Linked DNA regions of Sporichthya brevicatena. Each later gene encodes a partner of the first gene's protein in a complex. Links are inferred from orthologs where the notes say so. Each region holds a gene or a part of one and is shown on either strand. Other genes may lie near its edges.

What was found. The genes of interacting proteins can lie anywhere in the genome.
Region 2: the proteins of nuoF (region 1) and ABD401_RS11030 are in contact, whole or in part, in a cryo-EM structure (PDB 8BEW), measured with the Thermoanaerobacter kivui proteins. The link is inferred for Sporichthya brevicatena from one-to-one orthologs. Residues at the interface, in WP_173402339.1 of Thermoanaerobacter kivui: Thr34, Gly35, Ala38, Tyr223, Pro233, Gly234, Ala235, Phe236, Arg239, Tyr266, Glu272, Arg309, Glu310, Gly311, Ala312, Ala314, Cys317, Ser326, Ile327, Glu328, Gly329, Lys330, Arg331, Gly332, Trp347, Ser390, Gly391, Lys392, Thr396, Val464; in WP_049685740.1 of Thermoanaerobacter kivui: Glu27, Arg28, Gly29, Ala30, Leu31, Ile32, Gln36, Lys63, Gly66, Val67, Phe70, Tyr71, Gln73, Phe74, Leu88, Gly89, Thr90, Ala91, His93, Val94, Lys95, Arg125, Val126, Cys128, Leu129, Gly130, Ala131, Cys132, Gly133, Thr144.

Annotation. Positions count from the first base shown.
Region 1 is NZ_BAAAHE010000038.1:92,685-95,885, forward strand. The notes cover bases 1-2,947. They hold nuoF (NADH-quinone oxidoreductase subunit NuoF), read left to right. Parts: upstream 1-798; coding sequence 799-2,097; downstream 2,098-2,947. Other genes in these bases: ABD401_RS19290 (NADH-quinone oxidoreductase subunit D), read left to right, coding at 1-146; nuoE (NADH-quinone oxidoreductase subunit NuoE), read left to right, coding at 173-802; ABD401_RS19305 (NADH-quinone oxidoreductase subunit G), read left to right, coding at 2,094-2,947. Outside these bases: more of ABD401_RS19305, read left to right, coding at 2,948-3,201. UniProt on the Escherichia coli protein: NDH-1 shuttles electrons from NADH, via FMN and iron-sulfur (Fe-S) centers, to quinones in the respiratory chain. The immediate electron acceptor for the enzyme in this species is believed to be ubiquinone.
Region 2 is NZ_BAAAHE010000016.1:54,192-57,061, reverse strand. It holds ABD401_RS11030 (formate dehydrogenase subunit gamma), read right to left. Parts: upstream 1,739-2,870; coding sequence 1,262-1,738; downstream 1-1,261. Other genes in the region: ABD401_RS11020 (formate dehydrogenase subunit delta), read right to left, coding at 2,788-2,870; ABD401_RS11025 (LysR family transcriptional regulator), read left to right, coding at 1,862-2,782; ABD401_RS11035 (formate dehydrogenase beta subunit), read right to left, coding at 1-1,265. UniProt on the Escherichia coli protein: NDH-1 shuttles electrons from NADH, via FMN and iron-sulfur (Fe-S) centers, to quinones in the respiratory chain. The immediate electron acceptor for the enzyme in this species is believed to be ubiquinone.

The DNA of each region.
Region 1 (3,201 bases):
GCACCAAGCCCTGGCGCGTGCACTTCCGCGACCCGGGCTTCGTGAACCTGCAGTCCACCGCGGCGATGAGCAACGGGAGCCTGGTGGCCGACGTCATCGCTGCGGTCGCGTCGATCGACCCCGTCATGGGTGGAGTGGACCGTTGAGTCTGTCTGAGAAGACGCGCGAGGACATGCGCGCGATCATCGCCCGGTACCCGGAGCCCCGGTCGGCCCTGCTGCCGATGCTGCACCTGTGCCAGGCCGAGGAGGGCTTCGTCAGCCCCGAGGGCGTCGCGATGTGCGCCGAGGAGCTCGGTCTCACCGTCGCCGAGGTCGGCGCGGTCGCGACGTTCTACACGATGTACAAGCGCCGCCCGATCGGTGACTACCACGTCGGCGTCTGCACGAACACGCTCTGCGCGGTCATGGGCGGCGACGCCATCTTCTCCGCGCTCAAGGAGCACCTCGGCGTCGGCAACGACGAGACCACCGCGGACGGGAAGGTCACGCTCGAGCACATCGAGTGCAACGCGGCCTGCGACTTCGCGCCGGTGATGATGGTCAACTGGGAGTTCTTCGACAACCAGACGATCACCTCCGCGAAGGAGCTCGTCGACAAGCTGCGGCGCGGCGACCCGGTCGCCCCCACGCGCGGCGCCAACCGCGTTTGCACGTGGAAGGAGGCCTCGCGGGTGCTCGCGGGCTTCCCCGACGGCCGCGCCGACGAAGGTGTCTCGGCCGGTCCCGCCTCCCTGCTGGGCCTGAAGTACGCCAAGGAGCGCGGCGACCGCGCACCCGCCATGCCGGACGGGGGGATCTGAGCATGCTGACCCCGGTTCTGTCGGCCCACTGGGACGACGCCGACTCCTGGACGATGGCGGGCTACGAGCGCCGCGGCGGTTACGCGGCCGCGCGCACCGCCCTGCAGCTCCAGCCCGACGCCCTGATCACCCTGGTGAAGGACTCCGGCCTCCGCGGTCGTGGCGGCGCCGGGTTCCCCACCGGGATGAAGTGGTCCTTCATCCCGCAGGGAGACAACAAACCGCACTACCTCGTCGTCAACGCGGACGAGTCCGAGCCGGGCACGTGCAAGGACATCCCGCTGATGATGGCCAACCCGCACGTGCTCGTGGAGGGCGTGATCATCGCGTCCTACGCGATCCGCGCGACCCACGCGTTCATCTACATCCGCGGTGAGGTCCTGCACGTCATCCGCCGCGTGCAGAAGGCGGTGCAGGAGGCCTACGCCAAGGGCTACGCCGGCAAGAACATCTTCGGCTCCGGTTACGACCTCGAGATCGTCGTCCATGCCGGCGCCGGCGCCTACATCTGCGGCGAGGAGACGGCGCTGCTCGACTCGCTCGAGGGTCGTCGCGGCCAGCCGCGCCTGCGGCCGCCGTTCCCCGCGGTCGCGGGTCTGTACGGCTGCCCGACGGTCATCAACAACGTCGAGTCGATCGCGTCGGTGCCGTCGATCGTCCTCGGCGGTGCGTCCTGGTTCCAGTCGATGGGGACCGAGAAGAGCAAGGGCTACACGCTCTACTCGCTCTCCGGTCACGTCGCGAACCCCGGTCAGTTCGAGGCCCCGCTCGGCGTGACGCTGCGGGAACTGCTCGACCTGTCCGGCGGCATGCGGCCCGGGCACAAGCTGAAGTTCTGGACGCCGGGCGGCTCGTCGACCCCGCTGCTGACCGACGCGCACCTCGACGTCCCGCTGGACTACGAGGGTGTCGCCGGCGCCGGGTCGATGCTCGGTACCAAGGCGCTGCAGATCTTCGACGAGACCACCTGCGTGGTGCGCGCCGTCCTGCGGTGGACCGAGTTCTACGCGCACGAGTCCTGCGGCAAGTGCACGCCGTGCCGTGAGGGCACCTACTGGCTCGTCCGCCTGCTCAAGCGGTGGGAGGCCGGCCAGGGGAGCCCGGAGGAGATCGACCAGCTGCTCGACATCTCCGACAACATCCTCGGCCGCTCCTTCTGCGCGCTCGGCGACGGTGCGACCAGCCCGATCACCTCCTCCATCGAGTACTTCCGGGACGAGTACCTGGCTCACCTTCAGGGTGGCTGTCCGTTCGACCCGGTTGCGTCGACCTTGTTCGCGGGAGCCCCGGCATGACCGTCACCGTTCCGCCGTCCGGCAACCCGGGCGGTGAGCTCGCCAAGCCCGTCGACCTCGTGACGCTGACGATCGACGGCATCGAGGTTCGCGTCCCCAAGGGGTCGCTGATCATCCGGGCCGCCGAGCAGATCGGCATCCAGATCCCGCGGTTCTGCGACCACCCGCTGCTCGACCCGGTCGGCGCCTGCCGCCAGTGCCTGGTCGAGGTCGAGGGCCAGCGCAAGCCGCTCGCGTCCTGCACCACCACCGTCGCCGACGGCATGGTCGTGCAGACCCAGCTCACCTCGCCGGTCGCCGACAAGGCGCAGCAGGGCGTGATGGAGCTGCTCCTGATCAACCACCCGCTCGACTGCCCGGTCTGCGACAAGGGCGGCGAGTGCCCGCTGCAGAACCAGGCGATGTCGAACGGCCGCGCCGACTCCCGGTTCCAGGAGCAGAAGCGGACGTTCCCGAAGCCGGTGAACATCTCCGCGCAGGTCCTGCTCGACCGCGAGCGCTGCGTCCTCTGCGCCCGCTGCACCCGCTTCTCCAAGCAGATCGCGGGCGACCCGTTCATCGACATGTTCGAGCGTGGCGCCCTGCAGCAGGTGTCGATCTACGAGAACGCGCCGTTCGAGTCCTACTTCTCGGGCAACACGATCCAGATCTGCCCGGTCGGCGCGCTCACCTCGGCCGCGTACCGGTTCCGGTCGCGTCCGTTCGACCTGATCTCGACGCCGAGCGTGTGCGAGCACTGCTCCGGCGGCTGCTCGCTGCGCACGGACCACCGCCGCGGCAAGGTCATGCGCCGCCTCGCGGCGGAGGACCCCGAGGTCAACGAGGAGTGGAACTGCGACAAGGGCCGGTTCGCGTTCACCTACGCGACCCGCCCGGACCGCCTGACCACCCCGCTGATCCGCGATCACGACGGTGAGCTCAAGCCCGCGTCCTGGCGCGAGGCCCTCGCCCTCGTCGCCGAGCGGCTGGAGAACGACCGCGGCCGCGCCGCCGTTCTGACGGGTGGTCGGCTCACGCTCGAGGACAACTACGCGTACGCCAAGTTCGCCCGCATCTGCCTTGACACCAACGACATCGACTTCCGCTCCCGCGGCCACTCGGCCG
Region 2 (2,870 bases), on another replicon or contig:
ACCATCGCGTTCGCGGCGGCGAAGGCCTCGTAGTCCAGCGGCAGGTCGAACTGACCCACCGGCAGGTACGCCCCGAGCGGTCCGCCGACCTGGACGGCCCGAACCGGACGCCCGGAGGCGGTGCCGCCGCCGAAGGTCTCGACCAGCTCGCCGAGCGACAGGCCGAACGCCGTCTCGAAGACGCCACCGCGGGCGACGTTCCCGGCGAGTTGGAAGACCTGCGTGCCGCGGGACCGGCCGATGCCGAGTGCCGCATAGGCCGCGGCGCCGTCGGCCAGGATCGCCGGGACCGAGCCGAGCGTGAGGACGTTGTTGATGACCGTCGGGCGGCCGAACAGGCCGGAGATGGCGGGGATCGGCGGCTTCGGGCGGACCAGCCCGCGCTTGCCCTCGAGGCTCTCGAGCATCGAGGTCTCCTCGCCGCAGATGTAGGCGCCGGCGCCCACGCGGACGGAGAGGTCGAAGGTCAGCCCGGAGCCGAGGATGTTCGGGCCGAGCCAGTTCGCGGCGTACGCCTCGGCGATCGCGGCCCGCAGGGTCTCGACGGCGTCGGGGTACTCGGAGCGGCAGTAGATGTAGCCCTCGCTCGCGCCGACCGCGTAGGCGGCGATCGTCATGCCCTCGATGAGGGTGAACGGGTCGCCCTCCATCAGCATGCGGTCGGCGAAGGTGCCGGAGTCGCCCTCGTCGGCGTTGGCGCAGACGAATTTTTGTCCTGGTCTGGGCAACCCGGCCGGCTGCTCCAGGACGGTCTTCCACTTGATGCCGGTCGGGAAGCCGGCGCCACCGCGGCCGCGCAGGCCCGAGTCGGTCACCTCGGCGACGACCTCGGCCGGGGTCATCGACAGGGCGCGCTGCAGGCCGGCCAGGCCACCGTGCGCGAGGTAGTCCGGCGCGGAGCGCGGGTCCACCACGCCGACGCGGGCGAAGGTGATGCGCTGCTGCGCCTTCATCCAGGGCAGCTCCTCGACGAGCCCGAGGGCCGCGCCGTTGCCACCGGCGCCCGCCAGCATCCCGCCGGCGAGCAGGCCGTCGACGTCCTCGGGGGAGACGGGACCGAACCCGACCCGCCCGTCCGGGGTGTCGACCTCGACCAGGGGCTCGAGCCAGAGCATGCCGCGCGACCCGGTCCGCACGACGCGGGTCCCGAGCGGGGCGAGGGCGGTGATGCGCTCGGCCACCGCGTCGGCGCCCACGGAGACCGCGGCGGAGTCACGGGGGACATAAACGGTGTGGTTCGAGGGGGAGAGCGCGGAACCCGTCATCGGAGGTCTCCCAGCAGCGCGTCGAGGCGGTCCGGGCTGACGCGGCCCTGGAGCTTGCCGTCGACCTGGATCGAGGGGCCGAGCGCGCAGTTGCCGAGGCAGAAGACCTCGTCGAGGGTGACGGCCCCGTCCGCCGTGGTTTCGCCGAAGCCGACGCCGAGCCGCTGCTTCGCGTGCTCGACCAGGGCGTCCGCGCCGACCGCCTGGCAGGCCTCGGCCCGGCAGATCCGCAGGGTGGAGCGGCCGGGCGGGGTGGTCCGGAAGTCCCGGTAGAAGGACACGACGCCGTGCACCTCGGCGACCGAGAGGTTCAGCTCGTCGGCCAGCACCGGGATGACGTCCGGGTCGAGAAAACCGAACTCGGCCTGGACGGCGTGGAGGATGACGAGCAGCGGCCCGCGTTCGGCGGCGTGGGCCGCGGCGATCGCGCGGATGCGGTCGGCACGCGGTGGCGCCGGGGCGCGGAAGGTCATGGGTGGTCCTGCCGGGTCGGGTGCTTCACGCTGCGCGACCGCAGGGCGGTGCAGCAACCTCAACGTGTCGATCCAGCGATAAACGACGTTTATCAGTGCACGTCAGCGGGCTATCCTGGCCAGGTGTCCGGCGACATCCTGCTGCGCCAGTTGGAGTACCTGGTGGCGCTGCACCGCGAGCAGCACTTCGGCCGCGCAGCGGCCGCGTGCCACGTCAGCCAGCCGGCGTTGTCGGCCGCCGTGCGCAAGCTCGAGCAGCAGCTCGGCGTGCAGATCGTGCGCCGCGGTCAGCGCTACGGCGGTCTGACCGAGGAGGGCGGTCAGGTCCTCGGCTGGGCGCACCGGATCCTCGCCGAGCGGGACGCGCTGCTGCTGGACCTGGACCGGCTGCAGCACGGTCTGACCGCGACCGTCCGCGTCGGGGCGATCCCCACCGCGGTGCCGATCCTGCCCGCGATCACCGTCGCTCTGACGGACCGTCATCCGCGTGCGCGAATGCGGATCGAGGTCCTGTCCTCCGCCGAGATCGTCCGGGGACTGGCCGAGTTCGAGCTCGACGCCGGGCTGACCTACCTCCCGGAGGAACCCGACGCGCACACCCGCGTCCTCCCGCTCTACCGCGAGCGCTACCTGCTGCTCACGCCGGACTCGGGGCCGCTCGCCGACCGCGAGACCCTGTCCTGGGCCGACCTGGCCGGCGTCCCGATGTGCGCCCTGTCCACCACCATGCAGAACCGGCGGATCCTCGACGCGGCACTGGCCGAGGCGGGCGTGCGGGCCGACGTCGTCGTCGAGGCGGACACCGTCGAGTCCCTGTACGCCCACCTGCGCACGCGCCGGTGGTCGAGCGTCGTCGCGCACCCCTGGGCGCAGAGCTACGGGGTCCCGGACGGGCTGCGGCTGATCCCGATCCGGCCGACGCCGCACACGCCGGCGGTCGGCCTGGTCACCGGCCATCAGCGACCGTCGACCCTCGCCGCCGCGGCCCTCCATGACGCGGTCCTGGCCGCGGACCTGGGGGCGCGGCTCGACCAGGCCGGCTAGATCGGCTAGATCAGGTCGACGGCCTTGAGGATCACCGGGTCGTCGACCTCGCCCGCGGCGATGCCGCCGCGGAGCAGCTTCTGCATGT